3 regions of the Rhodococcus sp. NPDC003383 genome follow, and region 1 is predicted to be linked to each of the others. Evidence: riboswitches for the same ligand, from Rfam matches in the RefSeq annotation. Region 1 holds a riboswitch; each other region holds the start of a gene.

What was found. Region 1 has a riboswitch for S-adenosylmethionine ahead of ACWDTS_RS16690 (aminotransferase class V-fold PLP-dependent enzyme). Riboswitches for the same ligand answer to the same signal wherever they lie in the genome.
Region 2: another riboswitch for S-adenosylmethionine. It lies ahead of metX (homoserine O-acetyltransferase MetX); the one in region 1 lies ahead of ACWDTS_RS16690 (aminotransferase class V-fold PLP-dependent enzyme).
Region 3: another riboswitch for S-adenosylmethionine. It lies ahead of ACWDTS_RS26205 (hypothetical protein); the one in region 1 lies ahead of ACWDTS_RS16690 (aminotransferase class V-fold PLP-dependent enzyme).

Annotation. Positions count from the first base shown of each region.
Region 1 is NZ_JBSFRG010000018.1:11,803-22,016, reverse strand. Features, by position in the region: gene ACWDTS_RS16720 (2-oxo-4-hydroxy-4-carboxy-5-ureidoimidazoline decarboxylase) at 42-563, shown strand; gene ACWDTS_RS16715 (YbaK/EbsC family protein) at 604-1,077, shown strand; gene ACWDTS_RS16710 (flavin reductase family protein) at 1,272-1,835, shown strand; gene ACWDTS_RS16705 (winged helix-turn-helix domain-containing protein) at 1,832-2,314, shown strand; gene ACWDTS_RS16700 (hypothetical protein) at 2,396-2,983, opposite strand; gene ACWDTS_RS16695 (putative leader peptide) at 3,049-3,141, opposite strand; gene ACWDTS_RS16690 (aminotransferase class V-fold PLP-dependent enzyme) at 3,187-4,500, opposite strand; SAM riboswitch class IV at 4,566-4,682, opposite strand; gene ACWDTS_RS16685 (Pls/PosA family non-ribosomal peptide synthetase) at 4,876-8,784, shown strand; gene ACWDTS_RS16680 (M1 family metallopeptidase) at 8,781-10,130, shown strand; gene ACWDTS_RS16675 (hypothetical protein) at 10,149-10,214, opposite strand, start outside.
Region 2 is NZ_JBSFRG010000006.1:176,639-186,852, forward strand. Features, by position in the region: gene ACWDTS_RS08335 (IclR family transcriptional regulator) at 1-381, shown strand, start outside; gene ACWDTS_RS08340 (CaiB/BaiF CoA transferase family protein) at 378-1,583, shown strand; gene ACWDTS_RS08345 (citryl-CoA lyase) at 1,580-2,494, shown strand; gene acnA (aconitate hydratase AcnA) at 2,491-5,088, shown strand; gene ACWDTS_RS08355 (NADP-dependent isocitrate dehydrogenase) at 5,204-6,421, opposite strand; SAM riboswitch class IV at 6,682-6,799, shown strand; gene metX (homoserine O-acetyltransferase MetX) at 6,933-8,063, shown strand; gene ACWDTS_RS08365 (DUF3017 domain-containing protein) at 8,060-8,344, opposite strand; gene ACWDTS_RS08370 (bifunctional methylenetetrahydrofolate dehydrogenase/methenyltetrahydrofolate cyclohydrolase) at 8,365-9,219, opposite strand; gene ACWDTS_RS08375 (pentapeptide repeat-containing protein) at 9,254-9,832, opposite strand; gene ACWDTS_RS08380 (winged helix DNA-binding domain-containing protein) at 9,893-10,214, opposite strand, start outside.
Region 3 is NZ_JBSFRG010000044.1:22,261-32,474, reverse strand. Features, by position in the region: gene ACWDTS_RS26220 (trans-sulfuration enzyme family protein) at 1-986, shown strand, start outside; gene ACWDTS_RS26215 (DJ-1/PfpI family protein) at 993-1,616, opposite strand; gene ACWDTS_RS26210 (SOS response-associated peptidase) at 1,723-2,439, shown strand; gene ACWDTS_RS26205 (hypothetical protein) at 2,503-2,904, opposite strand; SAM riboswitch class IV at 2,932-3,044, opposite strand; gene ACWDTS_RS26200 (enoyl-CoA hydratase/isomerase family protein) at 3,099-4,007, opposite strand; gene ACWDTS_RS26195 (enoyl-CoA hydratase/isomerase family protein) at 4,096-4,899, shown strand; gene ACWDTS_RS26190 (class I adenylate-forming enzyme family protein) at 4,896-6,365, shown strand; gene ACWDTS_RS26185 (coniferyl aldehyde dehydrogenase) at 6,376-7,914, opposite strand; gene ACWDTS_RS26180 (cytochrome P450) at 8,125-9,393, shown strand; gene ACWDTS_RS26175 (SDR family NAD(P)-dependent oxidoreductase) at 9,439-10,214, opposite strand, start outside.

The sequences.
Region 1 (10,214 bases):
GGGTTTCCCGGGGCGGTCCGTCTCGGAGAGGAGCGCAGGCCATGCTTCTGCATCAGGGAATCGGTCTCGGTGCGTTCAACGCCCTCAGCCGCCGCGGCACCGTTCACGCCTTGTACGAATGCTGCGCGACGCTCGCCTGGGCGAACCCGGTGGCCGCCGGACGCCCGTACGCGAGCTACACCGAACTGTTCGCCCGCGCCGACGCAGTGCTCGTCACGTTGGACGAGTCGAGCATCGCCGAGGCCCTGGAGTGCCACCCGATCGTCGGTGTCCGGCCGCGCAGCACCCATTCGCGCGCCGAGCAGTGTTCGGTGTGGACCGACGATCCGCTCATGATGGCGGAGATCGCCCACTCGGCGCAGGTGTACGAGGAGACGTTCGGCTTCCGCTATCTGTGGTGTGCGGCAGACCGCGGGCCCGACGAGCTGCTCGTCGACCTCGTGCACCGCCTCGACAACGAGATCGACGCCGAGCGGAAGATCCGCACCGACGAACTCGCGAAGATCACGCGCACCCGCCTCGAACGCATGCTGGGACCGGAGGACGGCTTTCCGCTCTACTGATCCCCGCGCGACAGTTGCGGTCCGCTCCTACATTGGAACCATGTCCGCGACACTGCATCCGAACGCCGTTCACGTGGCCGACACGCTCATCTCCCGCGGCCATCCCGGCCTGATCCTCACCCAGCCGGAGTCGGTGCACACCGCCGAGCAGGCGGCCGCGGCGCTGGGCGTCGACGTCGGTGCGATCGTGAAATCGCTCGTGTTCGAACTCGACGGCGAACCGGTTCTCTTGTTGGTCTCCGGAGCCCATCGGGTCGATGTCCGGCGCTGCGGCGAGCGCCTCGGCGGCACACTGGTGCCGGCGTCGCCGGAGCTTGTCACGGAGGTCACCGCGCAACCGGTCGGCGGTGTCGCGCCGCTCGGCCACCCCACCAATCTGCCGACCTATGTGGATCGCGCGCTCGAGGCGCATCCGCTGTTGTGGGCCGCGGGCGGATACCCGAACACGGTGTTCCGCACGACCTATCGGGAACTTCTGCGCATCACCGCGGGCATGGACGTGGACATGGACTGACCGGCCCGCGGTATCGGAACCGGAACCGCTGCACTATAGTGTCACCGTGACTATCCGAGCGTGGAGCCGCAGGCACGTCGACCTGTGCCGTACCCGCTCGTGCCTGTGTGCGGCCTGACGCCCACACCGATTCCATCTCATCACTCGCCTTGTCCCCCAGTTTCTTCCGGGGACGAGCCTTTCCAGGGACGGCCATGCCCACATCACATTCCCCTGTCGCCGATCGCGCCGACGCCACCGCACCCGAGTTCGCCCTGGGCGTCGGCAACGAGGAGTACCGCTCCGCGCTGCGCCGCCACCCGGCAGGCGTCACCGTCGTCACGCTCGACGCCGGAAACGGCCCGGTCGGCTTCACCGCGACGTCGTTCTCCTCGCTGTCGCTGAACCCACCGCTGGTGTCGTTCAACATCACTCGGACCTCGTCGAGCATCGACGCCGTGCACGCGGCGGACTCGCTCGTGGTGCACCTCCTGGGCGAGGACCAGCAGCATCTGGCACAGCGTTTCGCACGCAGCGCCGAGGAACGCTTCGCCGACCGTTCCCTGTGGGACCGCCTCGACACCGGCGAACCGGTACTCCACGACACTCCCGTGCGCCTGCGTCTGCTTGTGCACCAATTGATTCCGGCCGGAGACAGCACGCTGGTCGTCGGCCTCGTCACCCACACGCACGTCTCCGACACCGAGTCGACGGCGGCGCCGTTGCTCTACCACGACGGCGTCTACCACCGGCCCACACCATTGGACACCACACCATGACCACAACACCCGAACTCGTACTGGTCGTTCAGCTTTCGAACACCGGCGTGCGCTCGTCGGCGGATCTCGCCGCGCTCGCCGACGCGTTGCGCGAAACCGCTCGGGACCTCGTGCCGGGAGCGAGCACACACACGCTGCTCAGCTCCACACCGGTGCCGCTGGTGATCGATCTTCCGGCCCGCGACGTGATCCTCGACAACGCCCGGGTTCCACTCAGCCACACCGAATTCGAAATCCTGTCCCGCCTGGTCCGGCGACCTCGCGTGGTCGTGTCCCGATCGGTACTGCGCGAACTCGATCCCGCCGCGGCGAGCGTCGACCACGGACGCGGTCGCAGCGTCGACGTCCACGTGTCCCGAATCCGCACGAAGCTGGGAAGATTCGGATCCATCATCACGACGGTGCGGGGAACCGGCTACCGTTTCGACCCCGATCCCGGCGTGCACGTCGTCGAACCCCTGACCCGGCGTTCGGCCTGAAGACACAGCGAGTGGGGCGAGAGAATCCGTTCTCTCGCCCCACTCGGCTTTTCGAATCGTGACCGGCTCGCGCCGGGATACTCAGGAGGCGCGGACGAGGCCCCGGCCACCGGTTCCGAAGCGGCGCAACACTTCCACGACGGACGGCGCGGTCGCCGCGAGGCCGCGGGCCTCGAGCCACGGCAGCGTTCCGTCGATGATGTGTTCCACGGTGAACGGCGCCGCCAGCGGAACGAGGGTGACACCGTCCGCGACGTGCGTGGAGTGGATGTCGGCGATGAGGCCGGCGAGCCCCTGCGGGGTACCGACGTACGACAGGGTGTCCGACGCGCGCGGAACATCCAACTGCGCGTACTGCTTCCGCGCGCTGCGGGCCTCGGATGCGACGACCACCTCGAGATCGACCAGGACGGTGACGCTGCCGGGGTCCCGACCCTCGGCGACGAGCCCGGCACGGACGCGATCGGTGGCCTTGCGGGTCTCGCGCAGATCGGTGGCGCGGATCCGCACGACATTCGGCTGCGGCGCACTGAGATCGAGCGACTCCTCGCCGGGCCGGCCGGCGGTGAGATCGGCCCAGTAGTGCGGGCCGGACGGACCGGAGAGCTCGACGGCGACACGCAGCGGGCGCGCGGACGACACGGTGTGAACGATGTTGTTGTACGACATGTGGGGTTCCTTCGAACTGCCGCAGGCGATCCCGCGGCGATGAGCTGTGGAGACTGGGGTGTCGTTCAGCTCGTACACATGCCGGAAGCGGTACGGCACAGATCGACATGACGACGGCACCACTGTGCGACGACGTTCGATGCGGTCTGCGATGCCATGGGCAATACCCTACCGATCTTGTGGGAAATTGTCGATCGGGGTGATCAGACGCACTCCGACGCGCCCGCGCCCTCCGCCGCGAGACCCGGGCGGGTCTCCGGGGACGGGCCCCACAGGCCGTCGGTCTTCGCGTAGGTCCAGGACGGGCCGTGCTCGACGAGGCGACGCACGGCACCGACCAGACGCTCCACATCGGCGGACGAGCTGCCCAGGCCGAGGGAGGCACGCACCGCACCTCCGGCGCGGCCGACGCGGGCGAGCAGCGGATGCGCGCAGAAACGACCGTCGCGGACGCCGATGCCGTGCTCCGCTGACAGGTACGCCGCGACCTCGGCGGGTTCGTAGCCCGCGACCGTGAAGGTCACGATGCCGACGGACTCGCTCGAGTCCTCCCAGAGGCGCAGCAGTTCGACGCCATCGATTTCGCGCAGACCCTCGACCAGCAGACGGCTCAGTTCCTCTTCGTGGCGGGCGACGGCGTCGGCGTCGAAACCGGCGAGCGCTTCGCAGGCCGCCGCGATCGCGGCCGCGCCGAGCACGTTCGGCGAACCGGCCTCGTGGCGCGCCGGGGCGCAGGCCCAGTCGGTGTGGTCCAGGCGCACCTCGCGCACCGCGCCGCCACCGGCGAGGTAGGGCTCGGCGACATCGAGCCAGTCGCGGCGGCCGACCAGGACGCCGGCACCGAACGGCGCGTACGTCTTGTGACCGGAGAACGCGAGGTAGTCGACGCCGGTCGCGGCGAGGTCGATGCGGCGGTGCGGGACCAGCTGTGCGCCGTCGACGAGGATGCGGGCACCGCACTCGTGCGCGAGGTTCGCGAGTTCCTCGATGGGCAGCAGCTCACCGGTGACGTTCGAGGCTCCGGTGATCGCGAGCAGCGCGGCCGGCGCGCGGCGCAGTTCCGCGGCGAGTCGCTCGACCGTCCCGGCGACCGTGTCGGCGGCCTCGACGATGCGGGAGTTCTTCCACGGCAACAGGTTCGCGTGGTGCTCGATGTCGAGGAGCACGACGTCACCGGGCACGGCGGTCGCGAGCAGGTTCAGGGAATCGGTGGTGTTGCGGGTGAACACGACGACCTGGTCGTCGGCGGCGCCGACGAATCCGGAGACCACGGTCCGGCACTTCTCGTAGGCGTCCGTGGTCACACGCGAGGCATAGCCGGCGCCGCGGTGAACGCTGGCGTAGAAGGGCAGCAGTTCGGCGATGCGGTCGGTGACGGCGGCCAGGGCCGGAGCGCTCGCGGCGTAGTCGAAGTTGGCGTAGGTGCAGGTACCGCCCTGGACGAGCGGAACCTGCAGGTCACAGCCGGAAACGCGAGCGATGGGGGCGATGCAGGTGGCGGTCGTTGCAGCAGTCATCAGTAATCCCTTGTCTGTCCAGGGACCCGTCGGTGATCGCCACGACGATGATGGATCGCCGGCGGAGTCCGCGCTTGCTGCGTCCGGTGTTGGAACCACAGCCTGGTCGTCACCCGGAGCACCCCACCGCGGAGGAGGGTTGCCGACCAGCGAGCCGGGGCTTGATGCTGGTACTCGTGACCTGCCGAAGAGGATGACAGCACGCCGCCGCTGTTGTCAAACCGAAACATTTCGCGTGCGGTCGACAGGCGAGAAGTCGATGGTCCGGAGCACAATCGGTCGAAGCGACCGCCCCGCCGGCAGGGAGTTCACCTGCCGTCCACCCGGTCGTGAGACAACCGGCCACACGCATCGACACCTAGAGAAGGACGCAGATTGTCTGTCCAGCCCAAGACGGATCCGGGTCGGCCGGCTCGAATACCGGACGAGTACCTGCGCTCCTCGTTCGCGCCTCCCGCGCGGACCCTCGTCGACATCCTGCGCAGCACCGCCGACGCCCATCCCGACGCCCCCGCGATCGACGACGGCAAGGTCATGCTCAGCTACGCGGAGCTGGCGGAGGAGATCGTCGCCGGCGCCTACCGGCTGACCGACGCGGGCGTCGGCGCCGGCGACCGGGTCGGGGTGCGCATGCCGTCGGGCACGAAGGACCTGTACGTCACGATCCTGTCGGTGCTGGCCGCGGGCGCGGCGTACGTTCCGGTCGACGCGGACGATCCCGACGAACGAGCCGAGCTGGTGTTCGGGGAGGCGGGGGTCACCGCGATCGTCACCGAGAACGGGATCGGCCCCGGCACCGCACCTGCGGCCGCGAATCCGCAGATCCGCGGACCGCGGCTCGACGACGACGCCTGGATCATCTTCACCTCAGGGTCGACCGGCACCCCGAAGGGCGTCGCGGTCACGCACCGCAACGCCGCCGCCTTCGTCGATGCCGAAGCGCGAATGTTCGTGCAGGACAACCCGATCGGACCAGGCGACCGGGTACTCGCCGGCCTGTCGGTGGCATTCGACGCGTCGTGCGAGGAGATGTGGCTGGCGTGGCGGCACGGCGCGTGCCTGGTCCCCGCACCCCGATCGCTCGTGCGCTCCGGCATGGATCTGGGTCCGTGGCTGGTCTCCCGCGATGTCACCGTCGTGTCCACCGTGCCCACGCTCGCGGCGATGTGGCCCGCCGAAGCGCTCGAAGCAGTGCGACTCCTCATCTTCGGCGGGGAGGCCTGTCCCCCGGACCTCGCCGCCCGGCTCGCCGTCCCCGGCCGGGAGGTATGGAACACCTACGGGCCGACGGAAGCGACCGTGGTCGCGTGTGCCGCCCGGATGGACGGCACCGGCCCCATCCGCATCGGCCTGCCGCTCGACGGCTGGGACCTCGCCGTCGTCGACGCCGACGGTGTGCCCGTCGAGGAGGGCGCCACCGGCGAACTCGTCATCGGCGGAGTCGGCCTGGCCCGCTACCTCGACCCCGCCAAGGACGCCGAGAAATACGCGCCGATGCCGACCCTGGGCTGGGAACGCGCCTACCGCAGCGGCGATCTGGTGACCCTCGACCGTCGCGGCCTGCTCTTCCAGGGTCGCGCGGACGACCAGGTCAAGATCGGCGGCAGACGCATCGAACTCGGCGAGATCGACAACGCCCTGCAGAACCTGCCGGGCGTCGCGGGTGGCGCCTGCGCCGTGCGCAAGACCGCGGCCGGGCACGCGATGCTCGTCGGCTACATCGCCAGCACCGACCCGGACTTCGATGTCGCCTCGGCGCGCGACCTGCTCACCGAGCAACTTCCCGCCGCGATGGTCCCGCGACTCGCGCTCGTCGACGAACTACCCACCCGCACGTCCGGCAAGGTCGACCGGAACGCGCTGCCGTGGCCGCTGCCCGGCGCCGACGCCGAGTCCGCCGAGTCACTCGGACTGGACCCCACCGCGGAATGGGTCGCCAGCCTGTGGATGTCGCTGCTCGGCGCCCGCGTGGAGGGCCTCGACGACGACTTCTTCGAACTCGGCGGCGGCTCGTTGTCGGCGGCACAGCTGGTGACGGCCCTGCGCGAACGCTATCCGGAGATGACCGTCGCGGAACTGTACGACCATCCGCGGCTCGGTTCGCTCGCCCTGTACCTCGACGAGCTCGCCCCGACCGAAACCGTCGCTCCCCGGAGCGTCGAACCGACACCGCGGTCCGCGCAGCTGGCGCAGATCGCCGCGACCGTCCCGCTGACCACGCTGACCGGCATGCAGTGGGTGACGTGGCTGGCCGTGCTGAACAACGTGCTCGCGACCGTCGTCTCGGTGCCGTGGACCGTCACCCTGTCGTGGTGGTGGGTCGCGCTCGGTGTGCTGCTGTTCATCACCCCGCTCGGCCGCATGACGATCGCGGTCGCGGGCGCGCGAATCCTGCTGCGCGGCGTGAAGCCCGGCACGTATCGGCGCGGCGGCTCGGTGCATCTGCGCCTGTGGTCGTCTCTGCGGCTGGTCGAGGCGAGCGGGGCCGCGAACCTGTCCGGTGCCCCGTGGATGCTGTACTACGCCCGCGCGCTCGGTGCGAAGGTCGGCCGCGGCGTCGATCTGCACAGCCTGCCGCCGGTGACCGGGATGCTCGAACTCGGTGACGGCTGCTCGATCGAACCCGAGGTGGACCTGTCCGGTCATTGGGTGGACGGCGACGTGGTGCACATCGGCACGATCCGGATCGGGGCAGGCGCGTCGATCGGTGCCCGGTCCACCCTCAATCCCGGGTGCAAGATCGGCAAGAACGCCGTCGTCGAGGCCGGATCCGCGGTGTTCGGGCGCGTCAAGTCCGGACAGCAGTGGGCCGGCTCCCCCGCCGTGAAGGTCGGAAAGGCCTCGCATCCGTGGCCGGCCGAAGCACCCCGCCGCGCGCCGGCGTGGGTGCCGGTGTTCGGTGCGAGTTCGGTGCTGATCGCCGGGTTGCCGCTCGTCGCGATCGGCGCCGGCGTGGCGTTGATCGGCTGGTGGGTGAGCGACACCGCGACGCTGCCCGAGGCCGTCGCCCGGTCCCTCGTGATGCTGCCCGCGGCCGGGCTGCTCACCATGTTCGTGTTCGCACTGCTCACCGTCGCAGCGGTGCGACTGCTGTCGCTCGGCATGACCGAGGGCTGGCACCCGGTGCGCAGCCGCGTCGGCTGGCAGGTGTGGGCCACCGAACGGCTCATGGACTCCTCACGCACGTTCCTGTTCCCGCTGTACGCCTCGATGCTCACCCCGATCTGGCTGCGTCTGCTCGGCGCCGACATCGGCAAGGACGTCGAGGCGTCGACCGTGCTGATGGTCCCCAAGTTCACGAAGGTCGCCGACGGGGCGTTCCTCGCCGACGACACCATGGTCGCGTCCTACGAACTCGGTGGCGGCTGGCTGTTCATCTCCCACGCGAAGGTCGGCAAGCGCGCGTTCCTCGGCAACTCGGGCATGGCCGCGCCGGGACGCCGGGTACCGAAGCACGGTCTCGTCGCGGTGCTGTCCGCAGCGCCGACGAAAGCCAAGTCCGGGTCGTCGTGGCTGGGCAGTCCCCCGGTCCGACTGCGCCGTTCCGCGGGCGACTCCGATGCGACCCGCACGTTCGCTCCCCCACTGAAACTGAAGGTCGCGCGGGGATGCGTCGAAACGTTCCGGCTCGTCCCGATGATGGTGACGTTCGGGATCGGGCTCGGTGTGCTGTATGCACTGAACGCGCTCGCGGCCGTCGGTGGATATCCTCTCGCCCTGCTGCTCGGCGGTCTCGTCCTCATGATCGCCGGTGCGGTCGCGTGCGGAATCTCGGTGGCGGCGAAATGGTTGGTGGTCGGGCGGATCGGCCGGGTGGAACATCCGCTTTGGAGTTCGTTCGTGTGGCGGAACGAGGTGTCCGACACGTTCGTCGAGATGGTCGCCGCGCCCTGGTTCGCCCGCCCGGCGACCGGAACCGTCGTGATGAATCTGTGGCTACGGGCGCTCGGCGCGCACATCGGCCGCGGCGTGTGGTGTGAAAGCTACTGGCTGCCGGAGGCGGATCTGGTGACGCTCGAGGACGGAGCGACCGTGGAACGGGGGTGCGTGGTGCAGACGCATCTGTTCCATGATCGGATCATGTCCATGGACACCGTGACCCTCGAGAACGGAGCCACGCTCGGCCCGCAGTGCGTCGCGCTGCCGGCGTCGGGCATCGGCGCCGGAGCCACCGTGGGCCCGGCCTCGCTCGTGATGCGCGGCGATGTCGTCCCCGCGTCGACCCGCTGGCAGGGCAATCCCATCGCCCCGTGGACGACGCCCGCGGATTGGTCGCCCCGATGAAGTCCGGCAAGGCGGCCAAGCCGGTTGCTCCCGTGGGTCCGGACCGTCCGCTCGACCCCTATCTGCCGACGAGCGGCAACCGCGGGTATCGCGTGTCCCGTTACGAACTGGAGTTGACGTACAAGGTCGCGTCGAACCGGCTCTCCGGCCGCGCGACGATCATCGCCACCACGACCGATGTGCGCGGCAAGTACGCGCTCGATCTCGTCGACACGATGCGGGTGTCGAAGGTGTCGGTCAACGGTGCGCGACCGGCGAAGTACACCCACCGCGACGGCAAGCTCACCGTGGCCCCGGCGCAGAAGATCCCGGCCGGGGCGGTTCTGACCGTCACCGTGAACTATTCGGGGACGCCGACGCCGCGCCACTCGATGTGGGGGGAGGTCGGCTGGGAGGAACTCGAGGAAGGTTCGCTCGTGGCGAGCCAGCCGAACGGTGCCCCGTCGTGGTTTCCGTGCGACGACCACCCGGGGTCGAAGGCGACCTACCGGATCACCCTCACCACGGATTCGCCGTTCCACGCCGTCGCGAACGGCACGCTGCTGCGCAAGACCACGAAGGCCAGCCGGACGACGTGGGTGTACGAGCAGCCCGAACCGATGTCGACGTATCTGGCGACCGTGCAGATCGGGCACTACGAGTCCCGGAAGGTGTGCTCGTCCCCGGTTCCGATCGTCGCGGTGCATCCCCCGCGACTGCGGGAGGAATTCGACGTCGACTTCGGCCGTCAGCCGCAGATGATGGAGGTCTTCCGGCGCCTGTTCGGGCCGTATCCGTTCGCGCACTACACCGTCGTGGTGACCGACGACGACCTCGAGATCCCGATCGAGGCGCAGGGCCTGTCGATCTTCGGCGCCAACCACTGCGACGGCCGCCGCCGCGAAGAACGGCTTGTCGCACACGAATTGGCGCACCAGTGGTTCGGCAACAGCCTGACCCTCACGCGCTGGCGCGACATCTGGCTGCACGAGGGTTTCGCGTGCTACGCCGAATGGCTGTGGGCGGAGAATTCGACCGGCCCGTCCGCGCATACCCTTGCGGCGGAAGCACATCGCGGGTTGGCGCGCAAACCCCAGGACATCCTGCTCGGCGATCCCGGCCCGAAGGACATGTTCGACGACCGGATCTACAAGCGCGGCGCCCTCACCCTGCACGCGCTGCGCCGGCAGCTGGGCGACGACCGCTTCTTCTCCCTGCTGCGCACCTGGACCGCGGAGCATCGGCACTCGAACGTGACCACCGAGCAGTTCGTCGGTCTTGCAGCGCATTTCACCGACGAACCGCTACGGCCGCTGTGGGATTCCTGGCTCCACGAGCGGGCGCTTCCTCCGTTTCCCGACGCCTGAACGTCCGCGCGCCCGAGTTCAGGGCAGCACCACGTCGGAGGCGAGCCAGCGGCCGTCGACGAGTTCCATCGTCATCACGACGCG
Region 2 (10,214 bases), on a different contig from region 1:
GTCCGCAGCGTGGTCCAGGTCGGGGCGCAGTACCCCCTGACGACCGGTGCCGCGGGCCGGATCCTGCTCGGCGCCTGCCCGGACAAGGTCCTCGACGCGCTGGCCGAGCAGAACGGCGTGAGCACAGCGGACCTGCGCAGCAGAGCAGCCGGGGACCTCGAGGCCGGCTGCGCGATCACCCACGGAGAGCGGGAACTGGGCGCCTCGGCGGTCGCCGCCCCGATTCTCTCCGCCGACGGCCGAGTCCTCGCCGCACTCTCGATCAGCGGCCCCACGTCGCGCTTCACCGCCGACCGGGTCGCCCGGTACGTCGACGCCGTAATTGACACCGCCCGGCAGATCAGTGCTGTCGGGCTCGGAACCGTGGAGGCTTTCCTTTGACCACCGATCTGCTCGGGGGCGTGCGCGTCCTCGACATGACCAATGTCCTCGCCGGCCCCTTCGCCGGCTACCAGCTCGCCCTCCTCGGTGCCGACGTCGTCAAGGTCGAGACCGCCGGCAGCGGTGACCTGGCCCGTCAGCTGGGTGCGGACCCGGGCCTGAGCGCCGAATACATGGGCGTCTCCTTCCTCGCCCAGAACTCGGGTAAGCGATCGGTCACCGTGAACCTCAAGACCGTTGGCGGCAAGGAGGTTTTCGAACGCCTGCTCGCCGACGCGGACGTGCTGCTGGAGAACTTCCGTCCGGGCGTGCTCGAGCGCCTCGGCTTCGGCTGGGACCGCCTGAAGGAGATCAACCCCCGCCTGGTCTACTGCGCGGTGTCCGGGTTCGGCGCCACCGGCCCGCTGCGCGGCCGCCCCGCCTACGACCAGGTGGTCCAGGGCATGTCCGGAATCATGAGCGTCACCGGCGACACCCGGTCGGCGCCCCTGCGGGTGGGCTACCCGGTCTGCGACAGCTTCGGCGGCCTCGCCGCGGCGATGGCCGTATGCGCCGCGATCGTCCGCCAGCGCGCGACCGGACAGGGCGCCTACCTCGACACGTCCATGCTGGACGCCGCGATCACCTCCATGGGCTGGGTCGTCTCCAATCACCTTGTCACGGGCAAGGAGCCGATCCCCATGGGCAACGAGAACATGACCTCGGCCCCCTCCGGTGCCTTCAAGACCGCCGACGGCGTCCTCAACATCGCGGCGAACAAGCAGGAGCAGTACGAGATCCTCTGCAAGGTGCTCGGCCGCGAGGAACTGATCACCGACCCCCGCTTCGTCACCCGCGAGGACCGCAAGCGCAACCGCGAGATCCTGCGCGACGAACTCGAGATCTCGCTGAAGGAGAAGTCCGCGGCCGAGTGGGACGAGATCCTCCTCGACACCGGAGTCCCGGCCGCACCGGTGGTCCCGGTGTCGGAATCGCTTCGCTCCGAACAGATCCGGCACCGTCAGCTGATCTCCGAGGTGGAGATGCCGGTCGGAGACGCCGGCACCGTCCAGGTCCTCGGCCTGCCCACCCATGTCGACGGTCAGGCCGTCGGCCCCGCCACCCGCCCGCCGACCCTCGGTGAGCACACCGACGAGATCCTGGCCGAGATCGGTTTCACCGCCGACCAGATCACCAGCTTCCGTGAAGAAGGTGCCGTATGACCACCGCAGAAACGACTCGACACCTCGCCACCTCCCCGGCCCGCACGGCTGCCCTCGAGGCGGTGGACTCGCAGAAGACCGCCGATTGGTGGAGCACCGCCGTCTCGGACATCGAACCCGACGTGATCCGGTTCCGCGGATACCCCATCCAGGACCTCATCCGCCGGGCCACGTTCGTCGAGACCATCTGGACCATGGTGCGGGGCTCGATGCCGTCCCGCGCCGAGGCGGCCCTGCTGGAGAAGGCGCTCGTCGCGGCCGTCGACCACGGGCCGCAGGCACCGTCGATCGCGGCCGCCCGGATGGCCGCCACGTGCGGTGTCGGCCTGCACGGCGCGATGTCGACCGGTGTCGGCCTGCTCGGCGACGTCCACGGCGGTGCCGGCCAGCAGTGCGTCGAATTCCTGCAGCGGCTGGTCACGTCCGCCGAGGGCGGCGATCTCGGCGAGGCCGTGGCGGCCGAGGTGGCGGCCTATCGCGCGCGCCGGGCCTACGTTCCCGGCTTCGGCCACCGGTTCCACACCCGCGACCCGCGCCGGGATCCTCTTCTGGAGGCGGTCCAGGCCGCCGTCGACGCCGGAGTCGTGTCCGGCCGCTACCTCGCGGCCGCGCTGGAACTGGAGGAACAGCTCTCCGCGGGCCGCGCCCGACCGGTTCCCATGAACATCGACGGTGCGACGGCCGTCATCTACGCCGAACTCGGCTTCACCGCCGAACTCGCCCGCGGCCTGTTCATCCTGTCCCGCTCGGTCGGCGTTCTCGCCCACAGCTGGGAGGAGTCGCAGAGCGGTCGCCGCATCAAGGGCCCGATGCCGCCTCCGCTGCTCCCGACCTACGTCGGGCATCCCGAGCGCGCGTGGGATCCCGAATCGGTGGAGGATCCCGAAGCGGAGGACACGAACGGCCGATGAGCATCTCCGACACGGATCCCTTCCGGTCGCTGACGGCGTTGCCGCTCGACGACCCGGCCGGTTCTCCGCTGCACTACTACAGCCTCGCCGCCGCCGAGGCCAACGGCGCCGGACCGATCGGCGAGCTCCCCTGGTCACTGAAGACGCTCGTCGAAGGGGCCCTGCGCAATCAGGGCCATCCCGAGGCGCTGCCCGAGCACGTCCTCGCCCTGACCCGCCGGGACGAGACCGCCGCCGTTCCGTTCTTCCCCGGACGTGTCCTGTTCCAGGACGCCTCCGGCATTCCGGTGCTGGCGGACATCGTGACCCTGCTCGAGCGGGCCGAGAGCGACGGCATCGACGCATCCGCCTTCCGGCCGTCGTTGCCCCTCGACCTCGTCGTGGACCACGCGCTGGAGGTCGACGAACACGGACACGTCGCCGCAGCGGGCCGGAACATCGACCTCGAGTACATGCGCCACCACGACCGCTACCGATTCCTGCGCTGGGCCCAGGACCGCATCCCCGGGCTCCGCGTCGTCCCGCCCGGGGTCGGCATCTGTCACCAGCTGAACCTCGAGGTCCTGGCACCGGTGGTCACCACCACCGAATCCGACGGCCTGCGTGTGGCGGCCCTGGACGCGCTGGTCGGCACCGACTCGCACACCACGATGATCAACGCGCTCGGTGTCACCGGGTGGGGCGTCGGCGGAATCGAGGCCACCGCCGCAGCGCTCGGGCAGGCCCTCATGATCCGGGTGCCGCGCGTCGTCGGTGTCGAACTCACCGGCCGCCTCGCGCCGGGAGTGCTCGCGTCCGACCTGGCACTGACCCTGGCGGAACGTCTGCGCGCGGTGAACGTGGTCGGGGCGATCGTCGAATTCCACGGCGACGGCCTCGGTTCGCTGTCGGTGCCCGACCGCGCCACGGTCGCCAACATGGCCCCCGAATACGGCGCCACGATGGCGTGGTTCCCCGCGGATCACCGCACCCTCGAGTACCTGTCCACCACCGGGCGCTCGCCCGAGCAGGTCCGCCTGGCCGGGCAGTACCTGGCCGCCCAGGGCCTGCTGCACACCGCAACCAGCCCGGTCCCCCGGTTCGGGACGACACTGCGGATCGACCTCGGCAGCATCACGACGACGCTGGCCGGTCCGTCGCGGCCGCACGAAGCCCTGTCGCTGTCCGACGTTCCCGCATCCCGCGGCGAGTCCGGCTCGCACAGCGGCGACATCGCCATCGCCGCGATCACCAGCTGCACCAACACGTCCAACCCCCGCGCCCTGGTGACCGCGGGTCTGCTCGCGCGCAACGCCGTCGCGGCCGGTCTCGCCGCGGCACCGTGGACCAAGACCTCGCTCACCCCCGGATCCCGCGCCGCGGCCGACCTCCTGGAGTCCAGCGGCCTGCAGGCACACCTCGACCGGCTCGGTTTCCACGTCACCGGATTCGGTTGCGGCACCTGCATGGGCAACTCCGGTCCGCTGTCTCCGGCCCCGGCCGGCTCGGACAGGACCGCGGACACCGCCGTGCTGTCCGGCAACCGGAACTTCACCGGCCGGATCCACCCGGACGTCACCCACGCCTACCTCGCCTCCCCGGCGCTGGTCGTGGCCTACGCCCTGGCCGGCAACGTCCGGGTCGACCTGTCGGCCGAGCCTCTCGGTCACGCCGGTGACAGCTCGCCGGTCACCCTCGCCGACCTCTGGCCGGACGAGCAGGAGATCGACGCGCTGCTCGCCGAGCACGAAGCGGCAGCGCTGGGCCGTGGCGCGGATCGGGCGTTGACGACCGACCGCTGGGAACAGCTCGAGTACCCGCACGGCGAGCACTACCGGTGGGACGGGGAAACCGGCAGCATCCGCCGGCCCCCGTTCACCGACACCGAGCTGACCGTGCCCGCGATCACGGGAGACCTGCACGCGCGTCCCCTGCTCGTGCTCGGGGATGCCGTGACCACCGACCACATCTCCCCCGTCGCGCGGGTCCTGCCCGATTCCGCGGCCGGACGCTGGCTCGTCGAACGCGGTGTCGACGAACGGGCGCTGGGCACCTTCAGTTCTCGCCGGCTGAACCACGACGTGATGGTCCGGGGCGGCTTCGCGAACACCCGCCTGCGCAACTTCCTCGCGCCCGAGCGCGAGGGCGGCTGGACGCGGATCTCGCCGGAGCAGCCTCCGGTGCCGGTCCACGTCGCCGCCGAACACCACCGGGAGCACGGCACACCCGTCGTCGTGGTTGCGGGAGAACTCTACGGCGCCGGGTCCGCCCGCGACTGGGCCGCCAAGGTGACACGGCTGCTCGGTGTCCGGGCCGTTCTCGCCCGCAGCTTCGAACGCATCCACCGGACCAACCTGGTCGCGCTGGGTGTCCTGCCGATCCAGTGGGACGGACCCGCCCCCGAGGAGTTCGACGGCAGCGAGGAGATCTCCGTGCTCGGTCTGGACGATCTCGGAACATCCCGGGACGTCACGGTCCGGGTCACGCGCGCGGGCAGGGTGTCGTGGGAGGGCACTGCACTGGCACGGCTCGACACTCCGCTGGAGTACGAATGGCTGCGTGCCGGTGGCCTGTTCGGACATCTCCTGGCTACGCGGTCGCCGCTGTCGGTCTGACACGCTGTCGGCCCGACAACGCTGTCGGCCCGACAACGCTGTCGACCCGACGAAAAGCAAAAGAACGGGGCGCCTCCTTCCGGAGGCGCCCCGTTCTGCTGTGTCGCGAGCTACGTCAGGCGCGAGCCTTCTGCAGGTTCTCGTCGAGGGTGCCGAGGAACTCCTCGGTGGTCTGCCAGCCCTGCTCGGGGCCGACGAGCAGAGCGAGGTCCTTGGTCATCTGGCCGGCTTCGACGGTCTTGATGACGACGTCCTCGAGCTGCTGCGCGAACTCGATCACCTCGGGGGTGTTGTCGAGCTTGCCGCGGTGCTCGAGACCGCGGGTCCAGGCGAAGATCGACGCGATCGGGTTGGTCGACGTCGGCTTGCCCTGCTGGTGCTGACGGTAGTGACGGGTGACGGTGCCGTGCGCCGCCTCGGCCTCGACGGTCTTGCCGTCCGGGGTCATGAGCACGGAGGTCATCAGGCCGAGCGAACCGTAGCCCTGCGCGACGGTGTCGGACTGGACGTCGCCGTCGTAGTTCTTGCAGGCCCACACGTAGCCGCCCTCCCACTTGAGGGAGGAGGCGACCATGTCGTCGATGAGGCGGTGCTCGTAGGTCAGGCCCGCGGCGTCGAATTCCGCCTTGAACTCTTCCTCGTAGATCCGCTGGAACTCGTCCTTGAACATGCCGTCGTAGGCCTTGAGGATCGTGTTCTTGGTCGACAGGTAGACCGGGTAGTTCTGCTGAAGGCCGTAGGCCAGCGACGCACGCGCGAAGTCCTGGATGGACTTCTTGTAGTTGTACATCCCCATGACGACGCCGCCGTCCTCCGGGATCTTGCACACCTCGTGCTGGATCGGCTCGCTGCCGTCCTCGGGCGTGAAGGTGATCGTGACGGTGCCGGCGCCGGGGACCTTGAAGTCGGTGGCGCGGTACTGGTCGCCGAAGGCGTGACGGCCGACGATCACCGGCTTGGTCCAGCCCGGAACCAGGCGGGGCACGTTGGAGATGATGATCGGGGCGCGGAAGATGGTGCCGCCGAGGATGTTTCGGATCGTGCCGTTGGGCGAGCGCCACATCTTCTTGAGGCCGAACTCTTCGACGCGCGCCTCGTCCGGAGTGATCGTGGCGCACTTGACGCCGACGCCGTGCTTCTTGATGGCGTTCGCCGCGTCGATCGTGACCTGATCGTCGGTCGCGTCGCGGTGCTCGATTCCGAGGTCGTAATACTCGAGATCGACATCCAGGTAAGGGTGGATCAGCTTGTCTTTGATGAACTGCCAGATGATGCGGGTCATCTCGTCGCCGTCGAGTTCGACGACCTTGCCTTCAACCTTGATCTTGGACATGTGCGCTTCGTGTCCTCCTAGGACGTTTCCTCGGCCCGATTCGACCGCACTTTGTGAGTACGGCTTCACACTGCTCAGAGGGATCTGAGCATGGACGTGTTCACACGCGCGGGAACACGTGCCAAACAAGACAAGCGTACTGCTATTCCCTGGGAGCGCAAAGCGCGGGTTTCACTACCGACCGGTAACTTTGCGCTGGTCAGCGGGGCGCTCGGCCCGGCTTCCGGCGCGCCCGAACGAGCCGCTAAACTTGCCGTTCAGGTCATGAGTACCAGCATCGAGCCCCGGCTTGCTGGTCGGCAACCCTCCGGTCAGGGTGGGGTGCTCCGGGTGAAGACCGGGCCGTTCGGCGCACAGGCCGGGCGGCAAGCCTGTACAGGGAGGTAGTGACCATGAGAGTTGTGATCATGAGCTGTCGCGCGTAGATCCGACCCGACCATCCGCCGCCCGCCCAGAAGGACATGATGACCCACACCCTCACCCCCACCGTCGTCGTCGAGGCGGCCGCGTCTTGACGGCGGGCACCGAACGGCGATACGTCGACCTTCCTCCCGAGGACGGCCGTCTCGGCCTGGTCGACATCGGCGCTCTGTCGCTGGAGAACGGTGAGACGCTCCCGAACGTCACGCTCGCGGTGCAGCGCTGGGGAGCCCTCTCCCCCGCGCGCGACAACGTCGTCCTGGTCGAGCACGCACTCACCGGGGATTCGCACATCACCGGACCCGCCGGACCGGATCACCCCTCACCCGGGTGGTGGACCGGAATGGTCGGGCCGGGCGCCCCGATCGACACCAACCGCTGGTGCGTCGTGGCGTCCAACGTGCTCGGAGGCTGCCGCGGCAGCACCGGGCCGGGCAGCATCGCCCCGGACGGCAAACCGTGGGGGTCGCGTTTCCCGCAGATCACCATCCGCGATCAGGTCGCCGCCGAGGCCGCGCTGCTCGACGTGCTCGGCATCGAGACCCTCGCCGCCGTCACCGGCGGATCCATGGGTGGCATGCGCACGCTCGAGTGGATTGTCACCCATCCGGACCGGGTCCGGGCCTCGCTGATCCTTGCCGTGGGCGCCCGCGCCACCGCCGACCAGATCGGCACCCAGACCACGCAGATGGCCGTCATCACCGGCGACCCCGACTGGCAGGGCGGCGACTATCACGGCACCGGACGCCGTCCGGACGCCGGTCTGGGCATCGCGCGCCGCATCGCACACCTGACCTACCGCACCGAGGAAGAACTCGACTCCCGCTACGCGAATTCGCCTCAGGCCGACGAGGATCCGTGGCAGGGCGGACGGTACGCGGTGCAGAGCTACCTCCAACACCAGGCCGACAAGCTGGTGTCGCGGTTCGACCCCGGCACCTACGTCGTCCTCACCGAGGCCATGAACCGCCACGACGTCGGGCGCGGACGGGGCGGAGTCCAGGCTGCGCTCGCCGCTTCCCCGGTTCCGACGATCGTCGCGGGCGTCAGCTCCGATCGGCTGTACCCGCTGCGGCTGCAGCAGGAGATCGCCGACGGGCTGCCCAACTGCGACGGTCTGCGGGTCCTCGAATCGCGGGACGGGCACGACGGATTCCTCACCGAGGCCGACGCCGTCGCGAAGCTCCTGGTCGAACTGATGGACCTGGTCGAACGCGGCTAACCGGTTCCGAGAGGGTCGATCGAGACGGCAAGCGCCACGATCGCCCCTCCCACCAGGAGCATCGCCGCGACATCGAATCGTTTGCCGCGCACGGCCAGCACCCCGACCTGCTCGGGCGCCAGCGCCCACCGCAGCACACCCGCGAGGATCACGGCGCCGCCGAACACGAACGCGCCACGACGCCACCGGTCCGCGAGCACCAGCACCACCGCGGCGGCGATGACCACGGTCACCGCCACCAACGGCAGGTTCCGGCGGGCGAACCGCATCCAACGGTCCATCCGAGTCGCCTGATTCCGGATCAGAGGCCGGCGAGCTGCTCGGCCCGCTCCACCACGTTCGTGAGCAGGAAAGCACGGGTCAGCGGACCGACACCACCGGGATTCGGCGAAATGAACCCGGCGACCTCGCGCACATCGTCGGCGACGTCTCCGCGCAGACCGTCCGCGGTGCGGGAGACACCCACGTCGAGCACCGCCGCGCCCGGCTTGACCATGTCCGCGGTGATCAGACCGGGCACACCGGCCGCCGCGACGACGATGTCGGCGCGCTCGACCTCGGCCTTCAGATCCTTGGTCCCGGTGTGGCAGAGCGTCACGGTCGCGTTCTCGCTGCGACGGGTGAGCAGCAGGCCGATGGGACGGCCGACGGTGACGCCACGGCCGACGACGACCACGTGGGCGCCGGCGATCGGAACCTCGTAACGGCGCAGCAGGTGCACGATGCCGCGCGGGGTGCAGGGCAGCGCAGCCTCCTTGCCGAGCACGAGGCGGCCGAGGTTCACCGGGTGCAGGCCGTCGGCGTCCTTGTCCGGGTCGATGCGCTCGAGCGCGGCGTTCTCGTCGAGATGCTTGGGCAGCGGAAGCTGCACGATGTAGCCGGTGCACGCGGGATCGGCGTTGAGCTCGTCGATCGCGGCGTGGAGCTGCTCCTGGGTGATGTCGGCGGGCAGGTCCTTGCGGATCGAGGTGATGCCGACCTTCGCGCAGTCGTTGTGCTTACCGCGCACGTACGCAGCCGATCCGGGATCGTCGCCGACGAGGACGGTGCCGAGGCCGGGCGTGATGCCCTTCGCCTTCAGCGCGGCCACACGGGCCTTCAGGTCCTCGAAAATCTCGTCGCGGGTTGCCTTGCCGTCCAGGATCGTCGCAGTCACGACTGCCATTGTCGCAGGTCCGTGTCCCGGTCCTTCAACGGCGGTCGGGCTCGTCGATGTCGAGGCCGTGAGCGCGGGCGTAACCGATCGCCTGCGACTGCTCGATCCGGGTGTGGTCGAGTTCCGCGCTGCGCCACAATGCGGGACCGATGTGGGCGCCGCGCAGGTCCGCGCCGTCCAGTCGGACCCCCACCGGCCGCGCGCCCAGCAGATCCACCGTCCGCAGCACCGCGTACCGCATGTCGGCGCGGGTCAGGTCGGCGTCCCGGAAGATACAGGTGCTCAGGTCCAGGCCACGCAGGTCGGCGCTGCGCAGACTCGCGCGGGTGAAGTCGACGTCGTCGAGGACGAGATGGCGCATCGGGCATTGTTTGAACACCGATCCCACCAGCGAACAGCGCCGGAAGACGCTGTCCGACAGATCGGTCCGGGTGAACGTGCACGATCGGTAGGTGCTGCGCAGGTGGCTGCTTCCCTTCAGGTCTGCATCGGTGAAATCGCAGTCGATGAAGAACGCGTCCTCGATGATCGAGCCGCGCAGATCCGCGTCCCGGAAGCTTCGTCCCGTGACGCGCGCTCCTCTCCACAGGACCTCGGTGTTGTCGCTGCCCATACCTTCATCGTCCACGCCCTACCGGTTCTGGCAAGGCGACGACGACCCGGGACCTGCGGCTCAGCCACGACCGGCCAGTTCCCGCGCCAGCGGGCTCGGAAACTTCACGGTCACCCGATCGCCGCCCACCCATTCGTCGAGCCGGGCGGCCTCCTGCTCGAGTACGGCTCTCCCTTCCGATCCGATGTCCTCGAGCAGATGCAGGCACACCGCCCTGGAGTCGTTCTGCCACCAGGTGCCGACGATCCGGCCGTCCCACCACGCGGTAGGGCCCGCGTTGCCTGCGGTGTCGAACAGTTGCTGCCGGTACGGCCCGAGGTACCAGTCGCGCTCGAACCACCCCATCGTGGTGGGATCCAGTGCCGGCAGCAGCGCACCCCAC
Region 3 (10,214 bases), on a different contig from region 1:
TCGCCCTCGAGGAGACGATGGCCTCGATCGAAGGTGCCGCCAGCGCGTTGGCGTTCTGCTCGGGGATGGCGGCCGAAACCGCGCTGTTCGTGCACTACGGCCGCGACGGGATCGTGTGCGTCGGCGATGCCTACGGCGGCACCATGGAACTGCTCGGCAATCAGCTCGCGCAGCTCGGGATCACCACCACGTTCCTGTTGGGCGACGAACTCGACCGGCTCGAGGACGTGCTGCGCGACGGAGCGAAGCTGGTGTTCTTCGAGACTCCGACCAACCCGGCGCTGGGCATCTATGACATCACCGCGATCTCGGAGCTGGCGCACCGTTACGGCGCGAAGGTCGCGGTCGACAACACCTTCGCCTCGCCGGTCAATCAGCGGCCGCTCGAGCTGGGCGCCGACCTCGTCTCGTATTCGGCGACGAAGTACCTCGGCGGGCATTCCGATGTCACCGCCGGATTCGTGCTCGGCGCAACCGAACTCGTCGAACCGCTGAAGGCCTGGCGGAAGAGTTTCGGTTCGACTATCGCGCCGGAAACGGCGTCGATGCTGTCGCGCAGCCTGCGCACCCTCGTCGTGCGGGTGCGTCAGCACAATGCCAACGCGCAGGCGGTCGCCGAGGCGATGGAGGCCGATCCGCGAGTGTCGCGAGTGCTGTATCCGGGACTGCCGAGCTTTCCCGGTCACCTGCTGGCGGCGAAGCAGATGTCCGGGTTCGGCGGGGTCGTCACCATCGAGGTCGCGGCGGACGCAGAGACGACCGTGCAGGTCGTGGACCGGCTCGAGTTGTTCGCGTTGGCGCCGAGCCTCGGTGGGGTGGAAAGCCTGGTGACGCAACCGGTCACCACCACCCACTACGACCTCTCCCCCGAAGAACGCGAACGGCGCGGGATCACCGGATCGATGATTCGCCTGTCGATCGGGCTCGAGGACGCCGACGATCTGATCGCCGACCTCACCCGGGCGCTCGACGTCGTCGGACGCTGAGTTCGGCTATTCGAGTCCGTGCGCCACGGCGAACGGATCACGGTCGGGGTCGGTGTGCAGCTCCAGCTCGATCTCGCGCGCGGCACGTTCGGCTTCCTCGCGGCCGAACAGGTACCTGAGCAGAGCACCCGTCATGTCCATGCCGGCGGCCACCCCGGACGAGGTCCACCGGTCGCGGTCGTGCACCCATCGTGCGCGGGGCGCCCATTCGACGTCGGTGCCGTGGCCGGATGCCCACTCGAAGGCCAGCTTGTTCGACGTCGCCCGATACCCGTTCAGCAGCCCGGCGGCGGCGAGCAGCGCGGACCCGGTGCACACCGATGTCACGATCGTCGCCGTCGATGCCCACTCCCGAAGCCAGGTGAGGAAGCGTTCGTCGCGGACAAGGGAGCGGGTGCCCATCCCTCCGGGCACCATCACGATGTCCGATTCCGGTGCGTCGTGGTAGCTCGCGGTCGCGACGACCTCGGTTCCCTGGCTGCTGCGGACCGGTCCTTCGTGCGGCCCGAGCATCAGCACCTCGACCGAATCGGGGAACCTGCTCAGCAACGCCACGGGCCCGAAGACGTCCAGCAGTTCGAAACCGTCGAACAGGACGATGGAGACGCTACGCGTTGCCGATCCGGTCACCTTCCGAGTCTTGCACGACGTCGGCGTGCCCCGGACGACATCGCCACCGATCGTCCGCCGTTCCGGCAGGATGGGACATGAGCCGAACCACGGGAAGGAGCGCCCGATGTGTGGACGCTATGCGAGCACGAGCACCCGCGACGACCTGATCGCGGCGTACGAAACCGCAGCCACGGTCGGTGACGAACTGCCCCCGTCGTACAACATCGCCCCCACCCAGCGAGTGAACGTCGTGCTCGAACGCGCCCCGCGAGACGAACCCGACGCCGAACCGGTTCGGCAGCTCAACAGCACGACCAGGTGGGGGCTGGTTCCGTTCTGGGCGAAGGACCCGAAGATCGGTTCCCGCATGATCAACGCGCGCTCCGAGACCGTCACGAGCAAACCCGCGTTCAAAGCGGCCGCGGCGCGTCGGCGCTGCATTCTGCCGGCCGACGGCTACTTCGAGTGGCTGAAGGACGAGAACGGCAAGAAGATCCCGTTCTTCCTCCACGCCGACAAACCGCTCGCGATGGCCGGCCTGTACGAATTGTGGCCGAATCCGGAGCTGCCCGAGGACGATCCGAACAGGTGGCTGTGGACGTGCACTGTGCTCACCCGACCGGCGACCGACGCGGCCGGGCACATCCACGACCGCTCCCCCGTGTTGCTGCCGGAGTCGTTCATCGACCCGTGGCTCGACCCGACCCTCACCGATCGCGACGACGTCGAAGCCCTGCTCAACTCGATCCCGGAGCCGCATCTGCACCCGTACGAGGTGAGCACCGCGGTGAACAATCCGCGCAACAACTCCCCGGAGCTACTGCTTCCGGTGAACCCGTGACGGCGACCCGATCCCGTCGGCGGGCGGAAACACCTTTCCTACACCGAGTTCCGCCGGTCCCGCTCACACGAGTGCATTCAGCACCTGCCCGATAGGGCCCGTCTCCGGTTTCGGCGAGGTGCAGTCGGACCAGTGCTCCGAATCGCTCAGCGTGAACACGGTGCGGTCCTCCGGTTCCCGGCCGGGCAGAACGAGCACGCGCCATCGCGGGATCCATTCGCCGATGTCACCGCCGAGGTCGAGAGCCTGGGCGATCGCGTCGACGTCGTGGTGCTGGAACTCGACTCTGTTTCCGTCCCAGGACAATTGCACGGTTTTTCCGTCGACGATCTCGACGAGCACGTGCACCGCGAGATCGCGGTCCGCGAGGGCGTGCCGAGCACGGATGTGATGGACGTGATGGCCGTCGTGGTACGAGCGGCACGTGACGGCGGTGCGGACGATCGAACGAGCGACAAGGATCATCGTGTTCCTCCGGGTAAGCCCCGGGACGGGGCGCTCCTGTCCGAGCCGGTCGGTCTCGGACCGCTTCGTCACCCGAACCACCCGCGAGCGTGGGGTTGGTGTGCCGTCCAGTCGGGGCTTGGCGACGGCAACTCGTGAAGCACCGTCACTGTACCGCATCCCTCGGTGTGCCTTTGTGGCGGCCCCAACCGCCACTAGTGCACACCGGCGGCGGAGCCGCCGGGATCGGGGACGTGGAAGTGCTCGTCGCGCAGGCGGAATGCTTCCTTGGTCCCGTGTTCGGCCCTCGTCTTGACGAAGTTGAACTCACCCGGCCCGAACTGCAGGTTCGTGCCGAAGGCGTGGAACAGATAGCTCGCGACCTCCTCGCCCTGGTAGGCCTGACTCTGCTCGACGAGCCGGAACGCCTCCTTCGCGATGACGACCCCGTCGGCGGGCATCTTCGCGGCCTTCTCCGCCCAGTACCGGGCGCGTGCGGTGACCGCACCGGGCTCGCACGTCTCGGTGAACACTCCGAGGTGTTCGACGGACGCGGCGTCGACGATGTCTCCCGTCAGCAGCAGCCGTCGCGCGAGGACCGGTCCGAGCCGGTGGAAGAACATGTGCAGGCTGCCCAGCGCCGGGCCGAGGAACCGGGTGGCGGGCATCCCGATGCGGGTGTCCCGCGCGATCACGGAGATGTCGGTCATCAGTGCCATCTCGAACCCACCACCGAGCGCGTAACCGCTGATCTCCCCCACCGTGACCTTCGGATAGCCCAGGAACTCGTGGTAGAAGCCGAATGTCTTGCGGTCGACGGTGAGACGGCGCCGCTGGCTGGGCCGGCTCTTCTGCGAACGGTCCCACTCACCCTTCGTGCCATACCACCCATATGCGTTGTTCATATCGGCTCCGGTACTGAACACACCGTCGGCGCCCCGCAGCAGCACGACCGTGATGTCATCGTCCTGCGCGACGTCGTCGAGGTATCGGGCGAGCGCGTCGCGCATAGGGGCGTCGTAAGAATTGCGGCGCGCGGGGTCGTTGAGGGTGACGGTCGCGATGCGGCGATCCGGATCCACGTCGAAGAGGACACGTCCGTCCGCGGCACTGGAGCTCGTCATCGTTGTCTCTCTTCCGCTGGATCGGGCATAACGGTATGGGATACTGTAGATACACCAGTATGGCTGTCATCTCCGCAGAAGGAAACACATGCCGTTCGACACGATCGAGTACGAAGTCGACGGGCACACGGCCACTCTCACGCTGAACCGGCCCGAAGCCCTCAATGCGCTCAGCCCCCACATGATCACCGAACTGCGCGCCGCGTACGCCGAGGCGGAGAACGACGACAAGGTCTGGACGCTCGTCGTCACCGGCACCGGCCGCGCGTTCTGCACCGGGGCCGACGTCAAGGAGATCCCCGGTGACGGCAAGGTGATCAACGAGCGCCCGTATCTGTCGACCTACGAACAGTGGGAGGCGCCCCAGGAGGGCACACCACCGTTCCGGACCATGACGAAACCGATCGTCGCCGCGATCAACGGTCTGTGCTGCGGCGCAGGACTCGACTGGGTCACCACCTGCGACATCGTGATCGCCTCGGAGGAGGCCACCTTCTTCGACCCGCACGTGAGCATCGGCCTGGTCGCCGGCCGCGAGATGGTCCGGGTGTCCCGGGTGCTGCCCCGGTCGGTCGCCCTGCGCATGGCGCTCATGGGCAAACACGAGCGGATGAGCGCCGCGCGCGCATACGAATTGGGGATGGTCACCGAGGTCGTCGAGCACGACCGGCTCCTGGACCGCGCCCACGAGATCGCCGGCATCGTCAATTCCAATGCGCCCCTGGCGGTTCGGGGAACACGGCTGGCGATCGTCAAAGGCCTGAACGTCCCGCTGCACGAGGCGGAGATGCTGGCCGAGTCGTTCCGCGAACGCGTGACCCGCACCGAAGACGCCCTCGAGGGCCCGCGCGCGTTCGTCGAGAAGCGGGCACCCGTGTGGCAGTGCCGGTGACCACGCACGCATTGTCCGCGCGCATCGCCGCGGTCCTTGCGCTCGCACCGGATTCGCCGATGGTCGAATTCGACGACGCATGGGTGTCGCGAGGGCGGATGCGCGACGCAGTGCGCCGGATCGCGTCGACCCCCGGCGCCGACGGTGAGGTGGGGATCCTGCTGCGCAACCGCCCCGAGTTCGTCGCCGCGCTTCTCGGCGTCCTGGCGGTGGGCGGCACCGTCGTGGTGATCAACCCCGCACGCGGCGACGACCGCACCCGGGCCGACATCGCCGCACTCCGGCTGCCGCTGATCATCGGTGGTCCCGACGACCTGCGTGCCCTCGTCGCACCCTTACCCGGCACCGTGACCGTCGAACTGAGCGGTCTCGATGCCGAACCACACCTCATACCCGCGACTGTCGGACCGGAACTCCGCGACAGCACCGGTGTGGCGGTTCGGATGCTCACCAGCGGCACGACCGGACCTCCCAAGCGCATCGACCTGACCTACGACATGCTCGCTCGCAGCGTCCTGGGACCGGACGCGAACCGCGCACCCGCACCGACCCGGCCGCGCACCGGTGTCGCCATCGTCAACGCACCGCTCGTCCACATCGGCGGGGTGTTCCGGGCCCTGCAATGCGTCACCGAAGCGCGGCCGTTCGTGCTGCTCCCCCGCTTCGAACTCGATCGGTGGATCGCCGCGGTACGCACGCACCGGCCGCGCGCGGTGTCGTTGGTGCCGGCCGCGCTGCGCACGGTGCTGCATTCCGACCTCGGCCGCGAGGACCTCGCGTCGATCGAGGTCGTCACGTCCGGCACCGCACCGCTGTCCGCCGACGACGCGGACGCCTTCCACGACAAGTTCGGCATACCGGTACTCACGTCGTATGCCGCGACCGAGTTCGGCGGTGGCGTCGCGGGCTGGACCCTGCCCGAACATCGCCGGTACTGGCAGACCAAACGCGGCAGCGTCGGCCGAGCGAGTGGCGGTGCGCGACTGCGGGTCGTGGACGACGACGGCGCAGTCCTGCCCGCCGACCGTCCCGGTCTGCTCGAGGTCAAACCGGGCCAGCTCGGCCCGAAATCGGAGTGGATCCGCACCACCGACCTCGCCCGCATCGACGAGGACGGGTTCGTGTGGATTCTGGGCCGCGCCGATCAGGCGATCATCCGCGGCGGTTTCAAGGTCCTGCCCGACGACGTGCGCGCCGCGCTGGAACAGCATCCCGGGGTCGACGGTGCCGCGGTCGTGGCGGCACCGCACTATCGGCTCGGTGAGGTGCCCTGCGCCGTCGTCGAACCGCGGAACGGGGTCACCGTGACCTCCGACGAACTCGTCGAATTCCTGCGAACCCGGCTGGCGCCGTATGAGATTCCGGCACGGATCGTGTTCGTCGGTGCGCTTCCCCGAACTCCTTCCGGCAAGGCCGATCTCGGCGTGGTCCGCGCGCTGGTCAGCGAATCCAGCGGGAACACCTGAGCCGCTGCGGTCAAGACGTGACGGTCCCGGAGGGCGTCGGCCCATCCGTCGGACGGTGCGGAAGGCGACCGCGGGTACGTCGCCGCGAACGGCGGTGAGCGGCGTTCAGTGCGAGATCGACGATCCTCCGTGTCGGAGCCGCGAACGGCGGTGCCGCCATGGCGGTGACGGCGAACGGCAGGTCGGTGCCGACGATCGTGCGGTGGTGGCTGAACGTGTCGAACCCGGCCTTGCCGTGGTAGGCGCCCATGCCGCTGTGCCCGACCCCGCCGAACGGCGCGTCGTCGGGGAGCATGTGGATCGCGAAGTCGTTTCGGGCGACACCGCCGGTGCGGGTCCCGCGGACGAAGCGGCGGAAGTCCGGGCCGTCGGGACCGAACCAGTACGCGACCAGCGGCGACGGCCCGGCGTTGACCCGGCCGATCACCTCGTCCAGCGCCGTGTACGGACGGACGAGGACGACCGGTCCGAAGATCTCCTCGCTCGCGATGCGCATGTCGTCGGTGACGTCGCGGACGACGGTCGGCGCGATCTTGCGGGTCACCGGGTCGGGTAGGAGTTCACCCGCGGGCGCCACCGGCTCGATGCGCGCACCTCGGGTCCGCGCGTCGTCGAGCAGCGCCAGGATCCGTTCGTAGTTCGCGGTGTCGACGCACGCGGTGTAGTCGTCGTTGCCGACGATGGTCGGGAACATCGCGCGCAGCGTCGACTGCAGCGTGACGGTGAACGCGTCGATCCGGTCGGCGGGTACGTACACGTAGTCGGGGCACACGCACACCTGGCCACCGTTGACCATTCGCGCCCGGGCGATGCGCTCGGCGGATCGGTGCACGTCGGCGTCGGATGCGACGACGACGGGGTTCTTCCCGCCGAGTTCGAGCGTCACCGGTACCAGGTTCTCCGATGCGGCCCGCTGCACGAGCTTCCCGACGCGGGTCGAGCCGGTGAAGAACAGGTGGTCGAACGGCAGTGCGGAGAACTCCGCTGCCACGTCGGCGCCGCCGGTGACGACCGCGAACTCGATCGGATCGAAATAGGACGATGCAAGCGACCGCGTGAGTTCTGCTGTGTGACCGGTGATCTCGGACATCTTGATCATCACGCGATTGCCGGCGGCGAACGCGGCCGCCGCGGGCAGAACGACGAGATTGAGCGGGAAGTTCCAGGGTCCGATGATGCCGACGACGCCGAGCGGGGTGGGCTGCACCTCGGCGCGGATTCCGTAGAGCCGGGCGCCGGGCTTCGGGTTGCGCGGTTTCATCCATTTGTCGATGTGGGCGCGGGTGTGTTCGATCACCGAGAGCATGCCCATGATCTCGGTGAACAGTGTCCCGGTGCGCGCACGCGTCCCGAAGTCGGTGGACAGCGCGTCGACGTAGGCGTCGCGGTTGTCCAGAACCATCGCGACGAGCCGGTCGATCCGGTCCCGCCGAACCGCCGCGGTGGGTGGACCTTCCGCCAGGAACGCCCGACGCTGCTCGTCGAGCAGCGTGGTGAGGTCCGGTGCCGGGTGGAGGCCGGTGGGATTGTCGGCGGTGCCGGTGCTCATTCGCTCAGCCTTCCGGTCGAGTCTGATCGGCAGGCTCGACGCCGACCGCACGAACTTCGACCCGTCGGCGGATATCGATCCCGTAACATCAACTGTAATACCGAACACTCGTCTGGAAGTCCGAATACAGGGGGATGCTGTGACCGGCCGACACTACATCGAATTACGCACCGATGCAGCACTTTCCAACGGTTCGCAGGACGGGGCCCGATGACCGTCGACGGCACCCCCTCGCCGCGCCCCTTTCATCGGCTCGACATCTCGGCGCCCGAGTTCTGGAAGAACGACTTCCGCACCCGGGACGACACGTTCGCGGCACTGCGCGCCGAGGAGGGCTTGAGCTGGCACCCACCTACCCCGTCGATCTTCCCGCACGCGGAGACCGGATTCTGGGCGGTCACGCGCCACAGCGACATCCAGTACGTCAGCCGCAATCACGAATTGTTCTGCTCAAGCCAGGGTGTGAGCATGGACCCGATGCCGGCCGAGATCCAGCGGGCGATGACCTTCTTCCTCGCCATGGATCCGCCCGAGCACACCCGGTACCGCCGTCTGATCAACATGGCCTTCACCCCGAGACAGATCCGGTTGATCGAGGACCAGATCCGAACCAGTGCCCGGGAGATCGTCGACGATCTGGTTGCCGATCTGGCGGCGAACGGCACGGTGGATTTCGCTGCGGAGTACTCACGCAGGATGCCGATGCGCACGATCTCCGACATGATCGGCGTCGCTCCCGAAGATCGCGAGAAGATCGCCGATGCGGTGGAGAGCCTGTTCGGGGCCAGCGACGAGGAGTATTCCTCCCTGGAGGAACGCGCGCCGCACCTGATGGCCCAGCTCGGCATCCTCGCCGGCGCCGGCACCGAACTGGCGGGTGCGCGTCGCGAGGATCCCCGCGACGATCTGATGACCAACATCGTGAACGCCGAGGTCGACGGCCACCGCCTGAGCGACGAGGAGATCGGCGCGTTCATGGTGTTGCTCGGTTCCGCGGGCAACGACACCACCAAGCAGGCGAGCAGTCACGCCCTCGCCGCGCTCGTCGCGCACCGCGAGCAGCGGGACTGGCTGCTCGCGGATTTCGATGCCCGTATCGACGGTGCCGTCGAAGAGTTCGTGCGCTGGTCGACTCCGGTCATCCACTTCGCCCGGCACGCGACGGAGGACACCGAGGTCGCGGGCACGAAGATCGGAGCCGGCGAGAAACTCGTGCTGTTCTACTGTTCCGGCAACCGCGACGAGTCGGTGTTCGACCGACCCCACGAGTTCGACATCACCCGAATCCCGAATCCGCACGTCGGCTTCGGCGCGCCGGGTCCGCACTCGTGCCTGGGCCGGCAGCTCGCGAAGATGGAACTGCGGCATCTGTTCCACGAACTGCTGACGCGGCTGCCGGACATCACCGTCGGCGAACCCGAGTACGTGCACAGCGATTTCGTGCACGGCATCAAGCGGATGCCGATCTCCCTGCGCTGACGGCCATCTCGATCGGTCCCCCGGAACGTCGGGCGGCGGTTCGGCTCAGGTGAAATCCGAGCCGCCGTCGACGTTCACGTTCGCCCCGGTCATGTACGAATTGCGCCGCGAGGCCAGAAACGCGACGACGGCACCGATCTCCTCGGGCCTACCGGCGCGCGGAAGTTGCGCGGCGTGGCCGTATTCGGTGTCGATGAGTTCCATCAACCGGTAGGGATCCTCCGACTCGACACCCACCGACGCGGCCCAGTCGACCAGAGCCGGGGTGACCACCGCTCCGGGTGAGACGACATTGACGAGAATCTCGTCGCGGGCGAGCAACAGCGACAGGTTCTTCGACGCGCTGGTCACCATCGCCTTGGCCGCCGTGTAGGCCGCGAGCGAAACACTCTGCCGCTGCGTCGACTGCGCGGAGAAGTTCACGATCCGGCCCCACTCGGCGCGCCGCAGCATCGGCAGGGCGGCGCGGGCGCAGCGGACCATCGACAGCACACCGTCGTCGACCGCCTCGTGCCACTGGTCGTCGGTCAGCATCTCGAAACTGCCCTGCACGTTCGGTCCGACCGCGTTGACCAGCACGTTGAGTTCGCCGTTCCATCGTCGATCCAGTTCCGCGAACACCGATGCGACACGCGCGGCATCGCGAACGTCGGCGACCAGGCCGAACGCCTCCGGACTACCGCGCTCGGTCAACTCCTGTGCGGCAGCGGTGACGGCGGCCTCCGATCGGCCGACGACGGCGACGCGCGCCCCTTCCTCGGCAAGACATCGAGCGGTGGCCAGGCCCATCCCGCGGCTGCCACCGACGACCACCGCTGCCG